One region of the Streptomyces sp. 4F14 genome, then DNA from elsewhere that is predicted to be linked to it. Evidence: riboswitches for the same ligand, from Rfam matches in the RefSeq annotation. Region 1 holds a riboswitch; each other region holds the start of a gene.

Region 1 (6,866 bases):
CAGGGCGACGTCCTCGGCCAGACCGAGGCGGGCGGCGCGCTCGCGCAGGCGCAGGACGGGGAGCGTGGGGATGCCCTCGCGCAGGTCCGTGCCGGGGGTCTTGCCGGACTCGTGGGAGTCGGAGGCGATGTCGAGGACGTCGTCGGCGAGCTGGAAGGCGACGCCGAGGCGTTCGCCGTACTGCGTGAGGACGTCCACGACCGTCTCGTCGGCGCCGGAGGTCATCGCTCCGAAGCGGCAGGAGACGGCGACGAGGGAGCCGGTCTTGCCCGCGAGGACGTCGAGGTAGTGGTCGACGGGGTCGCGGCCGTCGGTGGGCCCGGCGGTCTCCAGGATCTGGCCGGTGACGAGCCGTTCGAACGCCTCGGCCTGGATGCGGACGACCTCGGGGCCGAGGTCGGCGAGGATCTGGGACGCGCGCGCGAAGAGGAAGTCGCCCGTGAGGACGGCGACGGAGTTGCCCCAGCGGGTGTTGGCGCTGGCCACCCCGCGCCGGACCTCGGCCTCGTCCATGACGTCGTCGTGGTAGAGGGTGGCGAGGTGGGTGAGTTCGACGCCCACGGCGGACGGCACGACACCGGGCGCGTACGGGTCGCCGAACTGCGCGGCGAGCATCACCAGGAGTGGCCGGAAACGTTTGCCTCCCGCGCGCACGAGGTGCTGCGCCGCCTCCGTGATGAAGGGGACCTCGCTCTTGGTGGCTTCGAGCAGTCCTTCCTCGACAGCCGCCAATCCTGCCTGGACATCGGCTTCCAGCGCCTGGTCCCGCACGCTCAGCCCGAACGGCCCGACGACGGTCACGAGGGATCTCCTGTCTGCTGTTGCCCACGGGCGACTGTTGGCGATTACACGGTTTGTCGATAGGTCGCTGCCATCACTCAAGTCAGCGTATCCGGTCACGTTTCGATCACCGATAGCCCCCACGGTTACAGCACGGGCGCTATCGGATCACGCCCGTTATGCAGACGATGGATCGATAAGGCACATCATCTCCGGACATTCATACCTTGTGCACATTTTGCCGTTATTGCTATTTCGTGAGTTGAGTCACGGGCACTTCCTCCGCCCGCCCCTCCCCCACCACTCTTCCCCCTTGCCCCTGTTGGCGAGTTGACCCTTGGCGGTCGCAAAGGATCAAGCGCCCCATACACCTCACCCGGAGGTCAATAGGGGCGAGATGTGAATCAGGCACTTGTTCCGGACATGTGCTCTCGCATACGTTCCGCCGGGTCGGGCGGACGCCTAATCCTGCCGCCGCCCTTCACCACCTCATCGACGAACCACTCGCGTACGGCAGGAGCGGGGGACCCAGGTAGTACGCCGCGCCGGACACGTCCGCCGCGGCTCGGGGTGAAGCCGTGTCACCGTCCCCGGTGGCCCGGCCGGGCACCTCCCCGCCCGAACCCGACAGCTCACCTCGCAGGCGCCGGAGAGGAAAACCGCCATGCCTGCAGTCCGCAAGAAGCGTCTCGCCCGGGCCCTCGCCGTCGCCGCCACCGGCACGGCCCTGCTCGCCCTCCCGATCGTCGGCGCCACCAGTGCCTCCGCGGCCACCGGCACCTCGTCGTCCACGGTCGCCGGCTACCCGAACACCCTGGACGGCTGGATCCGCGAATCCCTCGCGATCATGGCCCAGAAGGGCATCCCGGGCAGCTACGACGGCATCTACCGCAACATCATCCGCGAGTCCTCCGGCAACCCCTGGGCCATCAACGACTGGGACTCCAACGCCGCCGCCGGCACGCCCTCCAAGGGCCTGCTCCAGGTCATCGACCCGACCTTCCAGGCGTACCACGTCGCCGGGACGGCGTACGACCCGTACGACCCGGTCGCGAACATCACCGCCGCGTGCAACTACGCGGCGGCGGTGTACGGGTCGATCGACAACGTCTTCGGCGCGTACTGAGCGAACACCCCTGTAGGAGCCCCGGTTTCGGACCGGGGCTCCTACAGGGAGCGCGTTACGGAAACATCCGTTCAAGAACGGTCGCCACTCCGTCCTCCTCGTTCGAGGACGTCACCTCGTCGGCCACCGCCTTGAGTTCGGGGTGCGCGTTGGCCATCGCGACCCCGTAGGCGGACCACTCGAACATCGGGATGTCGTTCGGCATGTCCCCGAAGGCGACCGTGTCCTCGGGGGCGATCCCGAGGCGTTCGGCGGCCAGGGCGAGCCCCGTGGCCTTGGTGACGCCGCTCGGCTGGAGTTCGACCGTGCCGGGCCCCGACATGGTGACCGTGGCGAGCGAACCGACCGCCGCGCGCGCGGTGGCCGCCAACTCGTCGTCCGTCAGCGCGGGGTGACGCAGCAGCACCTTGCTGATCGGCTCGCACCACAGGTCCTCGCGGCGTCCCACGCGCAGCGCGGGGAGCGTCGGGTGCGGCATCAGGTAGCCCGGCTCGATCAGCGTCAGCCCGTCCACACCGTCCTGGTCGACGGCGGCGTACACCTGGCCGACCTCCGCCTCGATCTTGCCGAGGGCGGTCTCCGCGAGTTCCCGGTCCAGCGTGACCGACCACAGGAGGCGGTCCTCGCTGGCGTCGTACACCTGCGCTCCCTGGCCGCACACGGCGAGCCCTCTGCCGCGCAGGATCTCCAGCAGGGGGCGCACCCGGGGGGCCGGGCGGCCGGTCACCACCAGGTGCCGCGCGCCGGCCTCCACGACCCGCTGGAGGGCGTTCAGCGAGCGGTCGGAGAAGGTGTCGTCGGCGCGCAGGAGCGTGCCGTCCAGGTCGGTGGCGACGAGGGCGTACGCGCGCGTGCCGGAAGCGGGGGTGGTGGGTGCGGCCATGATCAGAGAATACGGACCGCACCGCGCGCGGGAGGCCCGATGACCTCTCTCGCCACACCCGCGCGCGGGAGGGCCGGTTTCGCGACGAGCACCCGCGCGGGGTGACGAAAAGGTCCCCTTCGTCATCGAATCCCCATCGAGATGCCAACGCTTCTGCGAAGACTGCACCGGTTGGCAACAGCATGGGCCGCTATCTACCGCGGTGCCGTCTGGAGGGGTACGGTCCATGTGTCCAGGGGGGACTTGATCGGGGGGTCAGGTTGAACAGTGGGCGCATTCGTGTGCTGCGCGCGCAGGAGTTGGGCGAGGGGGAGCGTGAGCGGTGGCGGGCCCTGCGGGCCGCCTCGCCAGCCTTGCGCAATCCGTTCATGGAACCGGAGTTCGTCGAGGCCGTGGGGCGCGTACGGGCGCGTACGCGGGTCGCGGTGGTGTACGAGGGGCGCGAACCCGTCGGGTTCCTCCCCCACGAGCGCGGCCCGCTCGGCATGGGCCAGGCCCTCGCGCACGGCGTGTCGGACGCCCAGGGGGCGGTCCTGGCGCCCGGACTCGGCCTGGAGACAGGCGAGTTGATGCGCGCCTGCGCACTGTCGAGCTTCGCGTTCGACAACCTGGAGGCGGGCCAGGGCCTGTTCGTCCCGCACGCCGCCGCCGAGTACGCGGCCTACGTCATCGACGTCGAGAAGGGCTACGACACCTACGAGTCCGTGCTGCGCGGCCAGTCGCCGAAGTTCCTGCGGACGACGCTCGCCAAGGAGCGCAGACTCGGGCGCCAGGCCGGCGAGCTGAGGTTCGTGTTCGACGAACGCGACCCGGCCGCGCTGCGCGCCCTCATGGCGTGGAAGTCCGCGCAGTACCGCCGTACCGGCCGGCGCGACCGGTTCGCGCAGGAGTGGATCACGCGCCTGGTCGCACTCCTCGCCGACACGCGCACGCCGGAGTGCGCCGGCACGCTCTCCGTCCTGTACGCCGGGGAGCGGCCCGTCGCCGCGCACTTCGGGCTGCGCTCGTCGACCGTCCTGGCCTGCTGGTTCCCTTCGTACGACACGGAGTTCGCGAAGTTCTCGCCGGGGCTCGTGCTGCATCTGCGGATGGCCGAGGCGGCGGCGGCCGAGGGCATCACGACGCTGGACCTCGGGCGGGGGGCCGCCGAGTACAAGGAGGCGCTGAAGACCGGGGAGATCCCGGTGCACGAGGGCGCGTGGACGCGTCCGGGTGCGGGGGCGGCGCTCTACTGGCTGAGCCGTGAACCCTCGCGCCGGGCGCACCACTTCGTGCGCGGGCGCCCACGGCTCGCGAGCGCCGCCGCACGGGCGCTGAAGAGCGCCGGGCGGCTGCGGGGCGCCGGGTGAGCAGTACCGAGGGGTTCCAGCCGAGGGGTTCATGACATCAGGGGGGTTCATGTCCCGTACGACCCGTACATCCCAGGTACGAGCCGAGATACGGCGCTTCCTCGCCGTACGGCCCGTCCAGATCGGCGAGTTGGACCTGACCGGCGAGGGCGCGGCCCTGAGACCCGGCCCGGGCGGCCCGCCCGTGACCTCGGGGCCGGTGTTCGTGCTGGTCCGCCGGGAGGGCCGCCCGGTCGGCACGTTGCTCGGGGAGGTCCCGGAGGGGACGGACCCGAAGGCGACGCTGCGGGAACTGGCCGAACAGATGGGCAAGGACGGCCCGTTGGGGAGCAGCGACCGGACAACGGCCCAGCCGCCCCCGTACACGACGGTCGTCATCGCCACCCGCGAGCGGACCGGGAAGCTCGTGCACGCGCTCGACTCGATGCTCGCGCAGGACCATCCGCGGTTCGAGATCGTGGTGGTGGACAACGCGCCCGTCACGGGGGCTACCCGGGATCTCGTACGGGAGAAGTACGCCGAGCGGGTGAGGTACGTGTGCGAGCCGGTGCCGGGGCTCGCGATCGCGCACAACCGGGGGGTGGCCGCCGCGCGCGGGGAGGTCGTGGCGTTCACGGACGACGACGTCGTCGCCGACCCGCGCTGGCTCACCGAGCTGACCTCGCCGTTCACCGCCGACCCCGGCCTCGGCTGCACGACGGGGCTGATCCTGCCGGCCCGGCTGAGCACCCCGGCCCAGGTCCTCCTGGAGAGCCACGGCGGCTTCTCGAAGGGGTTCGTGCCGAGGACGTACGACCCCGCCGAACCGCCCGCCGACGAGCCCCTGTTCCCCTTCACCGCCGGGCGGTTCGGGTCGGGGGCCGGCATGGCGTTCCGTACCCGGGTCCTACGGGAGGTACGGGGGTTCGACCCGGCGACCGGGGCCGGGACCCCGGCGCGCGGGGGTGACGACCTGTACGGGTTCGTCCGGGTACTGGCGCACGGGTACCGGCTGCACTACACGCCGTACGCGCTGGTCTGGCACCACCACCGGGAGACGTGGCGGGACCTGGAGACGCAGGCGTACGGGTACGGGGCGGGGCTGGGCGCGTACTTGACGGCGGTGCTGGTCAACAGCCCCGGGCTGATACCGGGGTTCCTCGCGCGGCTGCCCAAGGGGGTGCTGTACGCGCGGACGTTGACGGCCAGCCGGGAGGCGGACGAGGCGCGTCCGGCCCCCGCCGGGCCCGGCGCCCACGGCGAGCGGGATCATCCGTGGCCCCGGCGGCTGTCCAGGCTCCAGCGGCGCGGGATGCTGTACGGCCCGGTCGGGTACCTGCGGGCGCGGTGGGCGCTGCGGGCGGCCCGGGTGCGGGGAGCGGCCCGGTGAGCGGGGGCGAGGGCGTCAGACCCACGGGGGGTGAGGGCGTCGTACCGGCGGGGGACGACGGTGTCATACCCGTGTTCCTCTACCACGCCGTGATGGAGGAACCCCCGGACTGGATCGCAGAGTTCACGGTGACGCCGCAGGTGTTCGCCGCTCACCTGGACGCGGTCGTCGACAGCGGCCGTACGCCGGTCACGATCAGTGTGCTCGCGGACTTCCTCGCCGGGCGGGCGGCGCTGCCGCCGAGGCCGGTGCTGCTGACGTTCGACGACGGGTTCGCGGACCTGCCGGGGCCGACCGCCGAGGCGGTGTTCGCGCGGGGGCTCACCGCGACCGCGTACCTCACGACCGGCGCCATCACCCCGGGCGAGCGCAGCCTGTTGCCGCCCGCGCCGATGATGTCGCTGGGCGGCGTACGGGAGTTGGAGGGGGCCGGGATGGAGATCGGCAGCCATACCGTCACCCACGCGCAGCTCGACACGCTCGCGCCCCGGGACCTCGCGCACGAACTGCGCCATTCCCGGGCGGTGTTGGAGGACACGCTCGGCCATCGGGTCCGGCATCTCGCCTACCCGCACGGCTACAACGACCGCCGGGTGCGCCGGATGGCCGCCGCGGCGGGGTACGAGACGGCGACCGCGGTGCGGCACGCGCTCAGTTCGGAGCGGGACGAGGCGCACCGGATCGCGCGGCTGATCGTGCGGCGCGGTCATACCGTCGGGGACGTCACCGACTGGCTCTCGGGCAGGGGGGCGCGTATCGCGCCGTACCGGGACGCGCCCCGGACGGTGGCGTGGCGGTGGTACCGGAAGGGGCGGGCGGCGGTGAAGGGGCCGGTGTTCGCGGGGTGACGGGGCGGGTGTGTGGCGCTGAGGTACTACCCGCGTACATCTCAGGTACGAAGAGGTGGGCGCAGCCGCCGCCCTGGCGCAAAGCCTGACCGTGCTGAAGGGGCGGGGAGAACACCCCGCCCCGGTAGTCCCCCGCCACTACTTCAGGGGCTGGTTCAGGTACGGGTCGGAGACCGCCTTGCGCAGGCTCGACCAGGCCCCGGAGTCCGCCACGGCCAGGTCGCAGTGCGGGCCGGGGTCGCGGTAGTTCCACTGGAGGGCCGCCTTGACGCCGGTCAGTTGCTTGAGGACCGAGGGGACCTCGGCGTACCAGTCGGCCTGGCGGCCGGGGCGGTCCGGGTCGTTCGCGGTGCCGAACTCGGAGAGCATCAGCGGTTTGTCGTCGGAGATGTTCTCGCGCACCCAGTCGTGGGTGGCCCGCTGGGTCTGGGCGAAGGAGAGCCAGCCGGCTTTGTGGCACCGGTAGTAGTTGTACTGGTTGTAGGCGACCCAGTCGACGTAGTCGTCCCCC
Region 2 (6,866 bases), on a different contig from region 1:
GTGGCGGTGTACTCGATGACGTACGGCCCCTTCAGGGCCTGCCGGAACCAGAGGGTCGCCCCGGCGGGCACGTCCACTTCGAGGACACCCCGCGAGGCGGTGACCGTCCCGCCCTTCTCCAGTTCCACGGCCCACTTCCCGAGCCCGTGGCAGAAGTCGTCGTGGGCGAGGAGCCGTCGGCGGGGGGAGGCTGCGGCCTGCGTCGCAGGCGCGACGGCGGCGAGGGCGGCCCCCGCCGCGAGGGCGCCGAACGCTCTACGCGTGGTCGTCATGTCGGTGTGCTCCTTCGGTCAACAAAGTGATCAACCGGTCCGCCACCTTACGGTGGCCCTGGACGCTCGGGTGGACCGCGTCGTTGAGATCTTCTGTGGAGATCCAGCCGGTGGTGTCCACGAACTCGGTACGCGGGTCGGCGAGTTGGGCGACGGCGGCCGAAACGTCCGCCCCGTGCGTCCCGTTGAAGGGCCGCAGCGCCAGGATCCGCGCGTGCGGGGCGGCTTGACGCAGCCGTGCGAGGTACGCGCGGTAGGCGGCCGTGAACTCCTCGGCCCCGTACGCCGCGTCGTTCGACCCTTGGTTGACGACGATCACGTCGGCCTTGCGGTCCGAACTCGCCGCCGATCCCGCGTAGTTCCAGCCGTACGCGTCCCGCGCGTCCGGCACTCCCCCGTTCCCGGCGAGGATCACACCCTGCCGCCCGAAGCCGACCTGGGTGAGAGAGGCGTGCAGGGCGTCCGCGACGAGGGTCGGGTAGGCGGCGGTCCCGTCGGCGCAGTCGGAGGTGCTGTTGTCGCCGCACAGAGCGTTGACGCCCTGCGTGATGGAGTCGCCGTAGAACACGAACTGCCGCTCGTGCTGCACATGTTGGGAGATGATCCGGCCCTTGAGCCCGGTGAGCGTCACCCCCGTCTGGAGGGGCGGCACCCAGCGGTTCACCCGCGAGAACACGTCCTTCACGGACAGCTCGACGCTGTGCGGCCCGCGTCCCTGTGCGGTGATCTCGATGTCGGCGCGGTCGACGGCGTACCGCTGCTTCGGGCCGCCGTCGACGGAGACGTACACCTGTGCCGGGACGGTGACGGAGGCGACGTCGAAGAGGGCGTGGACGGTGTTGCCGGTGAAGCGGAAACGCAGCCGGGAACCGGAGTTGACGGAGACGGCGGCCTCGGGGCCGCGGCTCCAGTGGCCCTCGTAGGCGAGGCGCCGGTCGTCGGGGCGGACGGTGTCCGCCGTGGCGTGCGCCGGCTGCGGGACGAGGAAGGCGAGGCCGAGCGCCGGTATCAGGAGGCGTCTCACGAGGGGATCTCATCTCCGATCAGGGCCAGGTTCTGGATCGCCGCGAGCGCCCACTGCGCCGAGGAGTTGGTGGAGACCCAGGGGATCTCCCGTGTGGTGCGCAGGACTTGGGGCGTGGGGACGGTGACGCGGGTCCAGTCGTTGGACGGGAAGTAGGTGTCGGCGCCCGTGAAGAACTCCTTCCACGCGCGGCTCGCGAGGGCGGGGTCGTCCTGGTGGTGGGCGGCGTACGCGGTGATGCGGGAGTGGGCGGCAGGCAGGGCCGACTTCCAGGTGGAGCCGGTGAGTTGACGCTTCTGGGCATCGGTGCCGTTGTAGTTGCGGGCGTAGTTCAGCCAGGCCGTGCGGAACTCCGGCTCCTGCTCGCCGAGGAGCGAGACGATCTCGCTGTTGGTCTCCACGAGCCCGAACACGGCGCTGAGGTGCGAGACGTTCACCGCCGTGCTCGTCGTGGGCGCGAACCGGCCGGTGTCGGCGTCGAGGAGACCGGCTCCGGTGAAGAACCCGTTGGGCTGGGCGGCGATGGTCCGCAGGGAGTTGACCAGTTTCGTGCGCGCCTTCTCCGCCCCCGGCCCGCGTCGCTCCCACTCGGTGAGCCAGGCCGCCGAGATGCCGCCCCAGTCGGTGCCGAAGCCGACGGAGAGGGCGTGCCGGTCGCCGGGGGTGTAGCCGTCGGTGCGGACCTTGCGCTGGGGGTCGACGGCGAGGAACGTCAGCTCCACGTCGGCGAGTTCGCGCAGCAGGTCGCCGGTGCGCTCGTCGCCGGTGAGGTAGTAGAAGAAGCGCCGGTTGGCGGCCGTGGAGATACGGACCTGCTTGGCGCTGTCCGCGTAGTGCTGGACGCCGTGCCGGGTGCCGAGCCCCGCCCACTTGCCGAGGTGGTAGACGTCGACCTCGCCGGTGTGCCGCGTCATCGCCTCCGCGAACCGGAACACCTCGGCGGAGCCGGTGCGCAGGAAGTGGTACCAGAGCCAGAGGTCGGTGCCCAACTCCGAGTTGTCCCAGGCGAATCCACCGACGTCGTAGCGCCAGACATGCCGGTCGTCGTCGTAGGTGTGCTGGACGTCGCCGTAGTCGAGGAACCCGTACCAGCGCCGCTCCTCGCGCTGGTCGCGGTAGTAGGCGAACAGGTCGTCGAGGTGGTCCTCGATGACCGTACGGGCCTTGGTCGACCGGTCGACGGGCGCCCAGTCGCCGAACACCCCGGCGGCGTGCAGGCGTTGAGGGGTGGCGGCGAGCTGGGGCGGGGTGGCGACGGCCTTGGCGAAGGCGGCGAGCCGAGGGGCGTCCGGTGTCTTCTCCACGGCCCAGAAGGTGAGTTCACTGGTCCGGGCGATGCCGTAGGGCGTGCCGAAGCCGGGTTCGTAGTCCTCGTAGGTGATCTCCAGGCCACCGTCCGACTGTTTGTCGTAGGTGTCCTGGCCCAACCCGTCGTGGTAGAAGCGCAGATCGAGGGGCTGGGCCTCCGGGGAGTAGAGCCAGAGGGTGACCTCGGCGGCGCTGGTCGCGGCGCCGCGTACGTCGAGCTGGGTGGGGTGGCGCTGCCAGAAGTCCCGTACGCCGAAGGCGAGTCCGCCGCCCGCGCCGCCGACGTACCCGAAGCCGGCGGCCCGTTGACCGGCGGCGGCCGGGATCCAGCCGTGGCCGGGCTTGGTGCGCTTGCGGATCTGGTAGCCGTCGGCGGTGGGTTGGGACAGCGTGTAGTCGCCCCACTGGGGGATGTAGGCGAGGCGGCTCGCGACGCGTGTGTCCCAGGTCGCGGGGTCGGGGAGCTTCTCCCCGGCGATCTGCGCGGCCCGGACCGCCGCGCCCGGGTCGCGGCGCAGGCCGGTGATCCCCTGGACGGCCTCGGCGAAGAGGCCGCCGCCGGAGTCGGCGAAGCGGATGTGCCGGTCGTACGCCTGGTCGCGCAGCGGGACCGTGAAGCGGACGCCGAGCCCGCGCAGGAAGTCGCCCTGGTCGCGGCCGGGTTCCTGCTCACCGTCCCAGACGAAGGTGTGCACGAGCCGGAAGGACTCAGCGCCCGCCGAGAACGCGAACCGCAGCACGAACGGCAGCCACCCGCGCTTGTCGTGCCGGTGCCGCCCCTCGACCCGTACGACGGCCCGCACGGGCCCGTCCTGCTCGACCTCCACCTTCTCCACCCGCCCGGCGAACGCCTCCACATCGGCCCCGTCGCGCACACTCCCCTGCCGCAGCGCGACGAGCCGCCCGTCCCGCGCGACCTCGACCCCGCCGCGCCTCAGGCTCCGTACGACGGTGTCGGCGCCCTTCTCCGCGAAGCGGGCCGTCAGGACGCCGGTCGAGACCTCGACGCCGCCCTTCGCGCGCCGGACCGTCACCCGGTGTTCCGGGGCGGCCGGGGTGCCGGTGCCGAGGAGGTAGCGGTCGGCTCTGGGGGCGTCGGGGGCGATGGCGTGGGCCGTCCACTTGACCGAGCCGTCGGGCCAGTAGGCGGTGGGCCAGGACTGGACGGGGACGTCGGTGCCGTCGGCGGTGGTGAGCCTGAGCGGCTGTCCGGTTCTGTGCGTTCCGCGCGCCCAGGGGACGCCCCAGGTGGTGCCGGGGTGGGCGTCGGGGGTGCCCTCCAGCCAGTGCAGCTCGGTGGCGGTGTCCGTGCCGGTGGCGGCTGCCGCCGGGCGGGACAGGGGCCAGGTGAACGAGGTGGCGGCGGCCGCGACGGCGGCGCTCTTGATGACGGTACGTCGGTTGACGCCGGACACGGGACCTCCGGGAAAGCGCTTTCAGGGGATGGAGATCACTCTGTCCCCGCGCTTTCCCGGCTGTCGACGTATGCCACATGACCGCAACAGAACGATCATGATCGCGCAAGATCAGACGGAGACCCCGTGCGAGCGCAGGTACGCGAGCGGGTCGACGTCCGAGCCGTAGTCGGGCGTGGTCCGTATCTCGAAGTGCAGGTGCGGCCCGGTCACGTTGCCCGTGGAGCCGGAGTAGCCGATCTGCTGGCCCGCGCTGACGCTCTGGCCGGCCGAGACGTTGAGCGCCGAGAGGTGCGCGTACTGCGCGTAGTAGCCGTCCGCGAGCTTGATGACGACCTGGTTGCCGTACGCCCCGCCCCAGCCCGCCGAGACGACCGTGCCGGCGCCGACGGCCCGCAGGGTCGTACCGCTCGGGACGACGAAGTCGACGCCCGTGTGGTAGCCGCTGGACCACATGCTGCCGGAGACGCGGTAGCCCGTGCCGACGATCGCACCCCGGACGGGCGCGGTGAAGCCGGAGGAGGACGAGGCGCTCTCTGTGGTGGCCTTCGAGGAGGACGACGAGCCGGAGGACTTCTTCGACGAGGACGAAGAAGACGACGAGGCCGAGGACGAGGAGTCCGAAGAGCCCGAGGAGCCCTGGGACTTCTGCGACGACCGCTGCGAGGACTGCGTGTCCGTGTTCGCCCGGCTCTCCGCCCGCGCCGCCTTCGCGCCGAGCGAGAGCCGCAGGCCGGGGTGGATCAGCGAGGGGTCGGAGCCGACGGCGTCCCGGTTGTCCTCGTAGATGCGCTGCCAGCCGCCGGTGACGTTCTGCTCCTCGGCGATCTTCGAGAGGTAGTCGCCGGAGCGGACGGTGTAGGTGGTCGTCTTGCGGGTGGTGGCCGGCGTCGTGGCCGAGGCGGTGCGCGCGACCGGCACGGCCTGGACGGTCGTCCCCGGGACCGGCGCCGTGGCGGCGGCGGTGGAGGTACCCGCCGAGGACACTGAGGACGCGGTCTCCGCGTGTGCCCCGGTGGCCCCGATGAGCGGAAGTGCGAGCGCCGCGCCACCCGTTCCGGCCACGGCGAGCGACCGGGAGAAACGAGGCGGCTTCGGGCGGCGGTGCTTACCCCTGGCGGGCATGGAAATCCTCTCCTGCGCCTGCGAGGTGAGCTGTCGGGTGCGGACAGGAGATGTCCGGCCGTGCACTGGGCACGGCTTTACCCCAAGCCTGCTCCGGAAGACCGGACCAGACGGAACTGCCTGTGGGTCCCCCGCTCCTGCCGTTTTCCTGGTGGGTGTCTTCGGCTCCGGGCTGCGGCAGGATTCGGCGTCCGCCCGGATTGGTGATGAACGTAGGCGACGCGGACGCACGGGGACAAGCAGAAGTTGTATATGAATCTTTTTCCTGTCGATTCACGGCGTGTTTCGACCGTCCCGGCACACCGCGCGAAAACCCGCCCGAACCCCTGAATCCCCTTGAAAATCCGGGCTATTACGTGCACATGACGCGTGACGCAGGGCCAGAAATATGACCCTGCTCACGCGCCCGATTCACAGGTTTCCCAATTCGGACAGAAACCTCAGATACGGCGCAGCCGGAATACCGCCGCATCCAGGTCACCACTGAGCCCGGTCCGCAGCCCGTGGTGCAGCAATACCGCACCTCGATGGATTTCACCGGTTTCGAGGCATTCGTACGACGCCGTCGCGTCGAGCCCGCGCAGCCGCACCGCCGGGACGGTCTCCCCGTAGTGCTGGGCCTGCAGCCAGGCGAGCACGACCGCCTCGTCCCCGCGCACGTACTGCACGGCGCTGAGGCCGCCCTCGGGGGCGCGCAGCCGGTACAGGTCGCCCTGCTGGACGACGGGGCGGATCTCCTTGTAGAGCTCCACCCACTCGCGCGCCTCAGCGAGTTCGGCGTCGGTCCACTCCGAGAGGTCCCCGCCGACCCCGAGGACCCCGGCGAAGGAGCTGACGAACCGGAACTTCAGCGAGCTGACCCGGTGGTTGAGCTGGGTGTTGGGGCTGTCGGTGACCCAGGCGGCCATCACGCGCGCGGGGTGGATCTGGCTGAAGCCGTGCTGGATGGCGAGCCGGTCCAGCGGGTCGGTGTTGTCGGAGGTCCACACCTGGTCGGTGCGGCTGAGGATGCCGAGGTCGATCCGGCCGCCGCCGCCCGAGCAGGACTCGAAGGCGACGCCGGGGTGCTTGGCGCGCAGCCGGTCCAGGAGCCCGTACAGCGCGCGCACGTGGTCGACCCACAGGCGCTGCGGGTAGGGGTCGCCGGGCCAGCCGGCGTCGGTGAAGCAGCGGTTGAAGTCCCACTTCACGTAGTCGACGGGGGCGCTGGACAGGAGCGTGTCGAGCCGCTCCCACAGGTACTCCTGGACGTCCTCGCGCGCGAGGTTCAGCATCAGCTGGTTGCGGAACTCCGTGCGCGTGCGGCCCTCCTGGAACTGCACCCAGTCGGGGTGCGCGCGGTAGAGGTCGCTGTCCGGGTTGACCATCTCGGGCTCGACCCAGATGCCGAACTGCATGCCGAGGCCGTGCACTTGGTCGGCGAGCGGTTTGAGGCCCTGCGGGAAGCGGTCCGGGTTGGGCGTCCAGTCGCCGAGGCCCGCGCGGTCGCTGACGCGCTCGCCGAACCAGCCGTCGTCGACGACGAACAGCTCGACACCGATGTCGGCCGCCTTGCGCGCGAGGACGAGCTGCTGCTCCTCGGAGATGTCGAAGGTGGTCGCCTCCCAGGAGTTGAACAGCACCGGGCGGTCCTGGCCGGCGTCCGGGATCACGTGCTCGCGCTGGTAGGCGTGCCAGGCGCGGCTGGCGCCGCCGAAGCCTCCGTCGGACCACAGGGCCGCG
Region 3 (6,866 bases), on a different contig from region 1:
CAGCATCGCGAGCGCCTCGTCGCCGAGGGGGTTCACGCCGGGGCCCGCGGCGAGCGAGTGCGCGACCAGGACGTGCAGGCACTTCACCCGGTCCGGCATGCCGCCGGCGCTCGGGAACCCGGCCAGCACCTCGATCTCGTCCCGGCGCCGGACGTAGTCCTCGTGCGCGGCCCGGTACGCCGCCGCCAGCTCGGGGTCCCGGCCGAGGCGCTCGGTCATCTCCTTCATCACACCGTTCGCCTCCAGCGTGCCGATGGCGGAGTTCGCCTTGGGGCACGTCAGGTAGTACAGCGTGGGGAAAGGGGTGCCGTCGGGAAGGCGGGGGGCCGTCTCGACGACGTCCGGCTGGCCGCAGGGGCAGCGGTGGGCGATGGCGCGCAGGCCCCGCGGGGGGCGGCCCAGCTGCTGCCGGAACGCCTCGACGTCCGCGTCGGTCGGCTCGGTGCGCTCGGTGGTCGGGGGAGGCGTTTGCATGTCGTACGGGAGTCTCTCTGCTGTCGGTAAGAGGTCAGGCGGGCGCGTCCAGTATCGGGGTACGCCGCCCCCGGCCTCACCTGCCGACCGCGTCCGCCTTGTCGACGCCGTCCCAGACGTTCGCGTACCAGGGCCGGTCGGCCGCGCCCGCGTCGACGCGGGCCTGCTTCGCGGCGTCCGGGTCGACGACGACGTACCCGGTCTCCCCGGGCAGGACGTAGTGGAGCCGCAGCCGGATCTGCTGCTCGGCGTAGGCGTCGTCCTGCCAGCGGGCCTTGAGGTCGCGGAGTTGCTCGACCTTCTGGCGGGCCTGTTCCTGCTCGCGTTCCAGGTCGGCGATCTCGGCGCGCTGGGAGACGTACTGGCGCATCGGGTAGGCGAGGGCGACGACGAGGGTGCACAGGACGAGGGCGAGGAGGGCGGCGCGGCCGGTGAGGCGGGAGCGGCGCTGCTGGCGTTTCGTCTGGGAGCGGTAGACGCGGGCGGCGGTCTGCTCGCCGAGGGCGCGGAGTCTGGTCGCGGTGGAGAACCGGTCCTTGTCCTTGACGGCCATGCGCCGCGCCTCCCGTTCCCGTTCATACGTGCGTACGTCCCCGCACACGGTACGGGACCGGGTACGGGGACGTACGAGCGACGCCCTTCTAAGCAGCGTCCCTAAGGGTGTTTCAGCCCTTGAAGCGCGGGAAGGCGCTACGACCGGCGTACACCGCCGCGTCGTCGAGGATCTCCTCGATGCGCAGGAGCTGGTTGTACTTGGCGACGCGCTCGGAGCGGGCCGGGGCGCCGGTCTTGATCTGGCCGCAGTTGGTGGCGACGGCGAGGTCGGCGATCGTGACGTCCTCGGTCTCGCCGGAGCGGTGGGACATCATGCACTTGAAGCCGTTGCGCTGGGCCAGCTCGACGGCGTCCAGGGTCTCCGTGAGGGAGCCGATCTGGTTGACCTTGACGAGGAGCGCGTTGGCGGCGCCGTCCTCGATGCCGCGGGCGAGGCGCTCGGGGTTGGTGACGAAGAGGTCGTCGCCGACGATCTGGACCTTGTCGCCGAGGCGGTCGGTGAGGACCTTCCAGCCGGCCCAGTCGTCCTCGAAGAGCGGGTCCTCGATGGAGACGAGCGGGTAGGCGGCGACCAGCTCCTCGTAGTACTCCGTCATCTCGGCGGCGGAGCGCTCCTTGCCCTCGAAGAGGTACTTGCCGTCCTTGTAGAACTCGGAGGCGGCGACGTCGAGCGCGAGGGCGATCTGCTCACCGGGGACGTACCCGGCCTGCTTGACCGCTTCGAGGATGAGGTCGAGGGCCTCGCGGTTGGAGCCGAGGTTCGGCGCGAAGCCGCCCTCGTCGCCGAGGCCGGTGGACAGGCCCTTGGTCTTCAGCACCTTCTTGAGGGTGTGGTAGACCTCGGTGCCCCAGCGCAGGGCCTCGGAGAAGGACTCGGCGCCGATGGGCGCGATCATGAACTCCTGGATGTCCACGTTGGAGTCGGCGTGCGAGCCGCCGTTCAGGATGTTCATCATCGGCACCGGCAGGAGGTGCGCGTTCGGGCCGCCGAGGTAGCGGAAGAGCGGCAGGTCGGACGCCTCGGAGGCGGCGTGCGCGACGGCGAGGGAGACGCCGAGGATGGCGTTCGCGCCCAGCGAGCCCTTGTTGTCGGTGGCGTCCAGGTCGAACATGGCCTGGTCGATCAGGCGCTGCTCGGTCGCGTCGTAGCCGACGAGCTCCGGGCCGATCTGCTCGATGACGGCGAGGACGGCCTTCTCGACACCCTTGCCCTGGTAGCGGTTGGGGTCACCGTCGCGCAGCTCGATGGCCTCGAAGGCACCGGTGGAGGCGCCGGACGGGACGGCGGCACGACCCGTGCTGCCGTCGTCGAGGCCGACCTCGACCTCGACGGTGGGGTTGCCTCGCGAGTCGAGGATTTCCCGGGCTACGACGACGTCGATGGACGGCACGAGCATCTCCTTCAGTGTGACGCGGGTACGCAGACCTCGTGGGCGCTGCGAGGACGAGCCTAACCGGCTCCGGGGCTTCGGCCAGCCGACCGCTCGCCCCGTGGGACAGAACCGACCGTACTCATTGTTCATACTCGGAACAAAGAGGGGGTGACAGCTGGGAGGACGGGGGGCAAAGAAAAACCCGCTCCGGTGCGTACGGGGGAACACGCACCGGAGCGGGGGCCCGTGAGGGACGGGGGGTGACCCTCACGGCGTCTTCACTGTGAGGTCCACGGATGTGAGCGGCCTGTGGTTCAGGTGTCTACTTCAGGTGGAGCTGCTGACCGGGGTAGATGAGGTCGGCGTCCTGGACGATGTCCTTGTTGAGCTGGAACAGCTTCTGCCAGCCGCCGGCGACCTTGTGCTTGGCCGCGATGGAGCTGAGGGTGTCGCCCTTGACGACCTTGTACTCGCCGTCGCCCTTCTTGACCTTCTGGCCGGTCGGGGTGGTGACGGTCTTGGACGCCTTGGGGGTGGTGCTCTTGGGGGCGGCCGGGCGCTCGGTGGAGCGGGAGGAGGAGTTCGACTCCGTACGGCTGCTGCTCGAACCGCTCGACGAGGAGCCCGAGTTGGAGGAGGAGCCGCCGTTGTAGCTGGCGCCCGACAGGCCCACGCCACAGCTCGGCCAGGCGCCCTTGCCCTGACCCGCGAGGACCTTCTCGGCTATCTCGATCTGCTGGGACTTGGTGGCCAGGTTCGCGGTCGGGGCGTACGCGGTACCGCCGTACGCGGCCCAGGTGGAGGCGGAGAACTGGACGCCGCCGTAGTACCCGTTGCCGGTGTTGATGGCCCAGTTGCCGCCGGACTCGCACTGCGCGACGGCGTCCCACTCGGAGGCGGTGGCGGCGGAAGCGCTGCCCGCGGCCATCAGGGGGGCGGCGACGGCGACACCGGTGACACCGGCAAGCGCGACGACACGAGTGGCCTTGGACGGGCGGCGGTGCTTGCCCTTGCCGGAAAACAGCATGGATCGATCCCCTCACCGACGCCTGCGAGGTGAGCTGTCGGGTTAGGGCCGGTTGAGTTGCCCTGTCGCTCCCGCGACTTCACCCCTAGCCGGGTCCGGCGTCAACCACCGTTCCCAGCACTTACCTTGGGTCCCCCGCTCCTGCCTACGGCGCTTGACGCGACGACTGTTCCCGGACGGCCGCTGGCAGGATTCGGCGTTGCGGCAGCCGGGGCTCGGGTTGCCGAGCGGTCACGACCGTAGACATGCGCTCAGCGGATTTTCAAAGACGATCAGGGCTTCTGAGACTCATCCCACACTTTCGCCAAACCCGGACATTAGACGCCAACCGGGACGCCGAACTGCCGTGGTTCCGCCCGCTTTTACGCCTTTGCCGTACGTCGGCTCAGTCGCCGAGAGACAGGGTCTGACCGGGGACGATGGCGCTCGGGTCGGCCCCGATGAGGCCCTCGTTCGCGGCGTAGAGGGCACGCCATCCGCCGTCAAGCTCAAGGGAGTCGGCGATGGAGCTGAGCGTGTCCCCGACCCGGACGGTGTACGACTGGGGCTCGTCCGCGCTCAGCCCGCGGTGCTTGCCGGTGCCGGCGGTCGAGAGGGTCGACGCGCTCTTCGGGGCGGGGACGGAGAGCGGGGAGGCGCCCACGGCCGCGCCGACGCCCGTGTCGACGAGGCTCCAAGAGCCGGGACCCTGCACCGGGTTGTCCGACTTGTCACCGCTTGACGGTTCTGTGGGCTTGCCGTCCGGAACCTGTGGGGCGTCCGGTACGACGCGGCCGGAGCCGTTGGACCTGCCCGCCTCGGCGGAGGTGCCGGTCTCCTCGGAGGGGGCCGACGACGACGGGGTGGGGGTCGGCGTCGGGGTGGGCGTGGGGGTCGGGGTCGGCTTGGCGGCCGTGCCCGTGTCGCCGGAGGTGCCCGAACCGGGCGTCGGGCTCGGCTCCTTGGACGGATCCGACGTTCCGGACGAGCCGGACGTACCGGTCGAACCCGTACCCGTGCTGGGGCTCGGGCTCGGGGTCGTGTCCGTCGCCGCCGCGCCGTTGTCCTTCGTCAGGCCCGCCGTGAGCGCGCAGACGGGCCAGAAGCCGGGGCCCTGGTCGGCGAGGATCCGCTTGCCGACCTCGATCTGCTCGGCGCGGCCGGCGAGGTCGGGGCGTTCGGCGTAGGTGAGGCCGCCGTACTTCTTCCAGTCGTCGAGCTTGATGTGCAGTCCGCCGAACTGGCCCGAGCCGGTGTTCTCGTCCCAGGCGCTGTCCGTCTCGCAGTCGGCCACCTTGTCCCAGACCGTGGTCCCCTCGACCCCGGCCGGGTTGCCGGCGGCGCTCGCGCCGCTCGCACCGAGCAGCGGGATGGCGATCGCGGAGCCGGTCACTCCGGCGGCGACGAGCAGGGCCGGGGCCTGGCGGGGGCGACGGTGACGGCCGTTCCCGGAGAGCATGCGGGCACCTTTCTCACGGCAGTGGGGGCGGGAGTGGCTGGGCCGCTCCGGCTTGTGAACGTATCGGCATACGATCACCTGTCACAAGTTCATGCCGCGCAGATCACGTGAAGATCACGGAGTTGAGGGCGTGTCATGTTTGCGCCGGGTCACCGGGGCGGGGGTGCCGGGGTGAAGGCGACCGGCAAAGTCCGCAGGCCACGCATGATGAGGCCGCCGCGCCATCTCAACTCCTCGGGGCTCACCGCGAGTTGAAGGTCCGGCAGGCGTGTGAGAAGTGTCGCCAGCGCGGTCTGCCCCTCCAGGCGGGCGAGGGGGGCGCCGAGGCAGTAGTGGATGCCGTGTCCGTAGCCCAGATGCTGGTTGTCGCGGCGGGCGAGGTCCAGGGTGTCGGGGTGCTCGAAACGGGCCGGGTCGCGGTCGGCCGCGGCGAGGACGACGAGGACCGGGTCGCCGGGGGCGATCCGCTGGTCACCGAGGGTGAGTTGCTCGGTCGCGAACCGCCAAGTCGCCAGCTCGACGGGGCCGTCGAAGCGGAGGAGCTCTTCAACTCCGGTTTCGAGGAGATCGGTCTCGCCCGCGCTGATGGACTTCTGGAGGAGGGCCCGCTGGTCGGGGTGGGTGAGGAGGGCGAGGGTGCCGTTGCCGATCAGGTTGACGGTCGTCTCGAAGCCGGCGAACAGGAGGATGAACGCCATCGCCGCGGCCTCGTTCTCCGTGAGGTGCTCGCCGTGGTCCGAGGCGCGGATCAGGCCGGAGATGAGGTCGTCGCCGAGGTCGCCGCGTTTGCGGTGGATGAGGTCGAGGAGATAGGCGCGCATCTTCTTGACGGACCGCGCGACACCGCCCCTCGGGCCGCCGCCGTGCCGGATCATCATCCCGGCCCAGTCCCGGAAGTCGTCCTGGTCCTCGCGGGGTACGCCGAGCAGGTCACAGATGGCGTGGATCGGGAGGGGGAAGGCGAAGTCGTGGATGAGGTCGGCCTCGCCCTTCGCCGCGAAACGGTCGATGAGCTGGTCCGTCAACTCCTGTACGCGGGGCGCGAATTCGGCGACCCGGCGCGGGGTGAACGCCTTGCTGACGAGCCGCCGCAGCCTCGTGTGGTCCGGCGGGTCGATGTTCAGCAGATGCGTCATCAGCTCCGCCTTGCGCTCCCCCGGGATACCGGTCTTGCCCTTCGCGTGCGCCGGTTCGTCGTGATGCGCCGGGTTCTTGGAGAGGCGGGCGTCCGCGAGGGCCTGTTTCGCGTCGGCGTACCGGGTGACCAGCCAGGCGTCCACTCCGCTGGGGAGGGTGGTCCGGTGCACGGGGGCGTGCTCGCGCAGCCACGCGTACGCCGGGTACGGGTTGGAAGCGAACTCCCAGGTGAAGAGGGTGGGGGTGCTGTCGGTCACCCGTCGACGGTATCCCGTCCCCGCCGGAGCGCTTCGGCACGGGCGCGGGCGAAGGGGTCGCCCTGTGCGGCGGCCTCGTCGTACGTGCGTAGCGCCTCGGTACTACGACCCGACCTCTCCAGTACTACGCCGAGGTGCGCGAGGTCCTGGGGGTCGGTACTACCTCTGAAGTAAGACTCGGCGTCCTGGAGGGTCTGCGGCTCGGCGCGGATGTCGTCCAGGATGCGTACGGCTCTGTCGTCGCCGTCGTGGGCCGCGCGCTCCAGGTAGGGCTGGGCGGTCTCGGTCTCGCCGCGCAGGACGTGGTAGGCGGCGAGGTTGCGGGCGAGGGGGGCGGGCTGGTCCTTGCGTATGTAGTACTGGGCGGCTCGGGAGGCGTCGGCGAGGCGGAGGTCCAGGTCGCCGAGTTGTCCGGCGGCCTGTCTGTCCACGGCGGCGGCTCGGTGGAGTGCCTGTTCGGCGAGGGCGAGGTGGGCTTCGGCGAGGAGGCGGTGGGCTGTGGGGGTGGGGGACTTCTCGGTGGCGGTGCGGAGGTAGGGGAGGGCCTGTTCGGCGTGGCCCTCGCCGAGGAAGTGCGCGCCGACCCGCTCCGCCACCCCGTACCA

Evidence for each region. A riboswitch is a leader RNA that binds a small molecule or an ion and turns the genes downstream of it on or off. The one in region 1 is predicted to bind cyclic di-AMP.
Region 2: another riboswitch for cyclic di-AMP. It lies ahead of ACLZOT_RS25110 (M23 family metallopeptidase); the one in region 1 lies ahead of ACLZOT_RS36345 (transglycosylase SLT domain-containing protein).
Region 3: another riboswitch for cyclic di-AMP. It lies ahead of ACLZOT_RS31285 (transglycosylase family protein); the one in region 1 lies ahead of ACLZOT_RS36345 (transglycosylase SLT domain-containing protein).

Annotation. Positions count from the first base shown of each region.
Region 1 is NZ_JBLRVY010000027.1:24,643-31,508, forward strand. It holds gene ACLZOT_RS36340 (polyprenyl synthetase family protein) at 1-801, opposite strand, end outside; cyclic di-AMP (ydaO/yuaA leader) riboswitch at 1,264-1,439, shown strand; gene ACLZOT_RS36345 (transglycosylase SLT domain-containing protein) at 1,445-1,906, shown strand; gene ACLZOT_RS36350 (HAD family hydrolase) at 1,962-2,789, opposite strand; gene ACLZOT_RS36355 (GNAT family N-acetyltransferase) at 3,050-4,138, shown strand; gene ACLZOT_RS36360 (glycosyltransferase) at 4,188-5,507, shown strand; gene ACLZOT_RS36365 (polysaccharide deacetylase family protein) at 5,600-6,355, shown strand; gene ACLZOT_RS36370 (glycoside hydrolase family 26 protein) at 6,494-6,866, opposite strand, start outside.
Region 2 is NZ_JBLRVY010000014.1:244,956-251,821, reverse strand. It holds gene ACLZOT_RS25125 (DUF6250 domain-containing protein) at 1-272, opposite strand, end outside; gene ACLZOT_RS25120 (GDSL-type esterase/lipase family protein) at 256-1,296, opposite strand; gene ACLZOT_RS25115 (Tat pathway signal sequence domain protein) at 1,293-4,019, opposite strand; gene ACLZOT_RS25110 (M23 family metallopeptidase) at 4,131-5,144, opposite strand; cyclic di-AMP (ydaO/yuaA leader) riboswitch at 5,147-5,344, opposite strand; gene ACLZOT_RS25105 (alpha-galactosidase) at 5,585-6,866, opposite strand, start outside.
Region 3 is NZ_JBLRVY010000021.1:31,501-38,366, reverse strand. It holds gene ACLZOT_RS31300 (DUF501 domain-containing protein) at 1-474, opposite strand, end outside; gene ACLZOT_RS31295 (FtsB family cell division protein) at 551-1,027, opposite strand; gene eno (phosphopyruvate hydratase) at 1,140-2,426, opposite strand; gene ACLZOT_RS31285 (transglycosylase family protein) at 2,725-3,429, opposite strand; cyclic di-AMP (ydaO/yuaA leader) riboswitch at 3,434-3,592, opposite strand; gene ACLZOT_RS31280 (LysM peptidoglycan-binding domain-containing protein) at 3,815-4,867, opposite strand; gene ACLZOT_RS31275 (cytochrome P450 family protein) at 5,017-6,261, opposite strand; gene ACLZOT_RS31270 (tetratricopeptide repeat protein) at 6,258-6,866, opposite strand, start outside.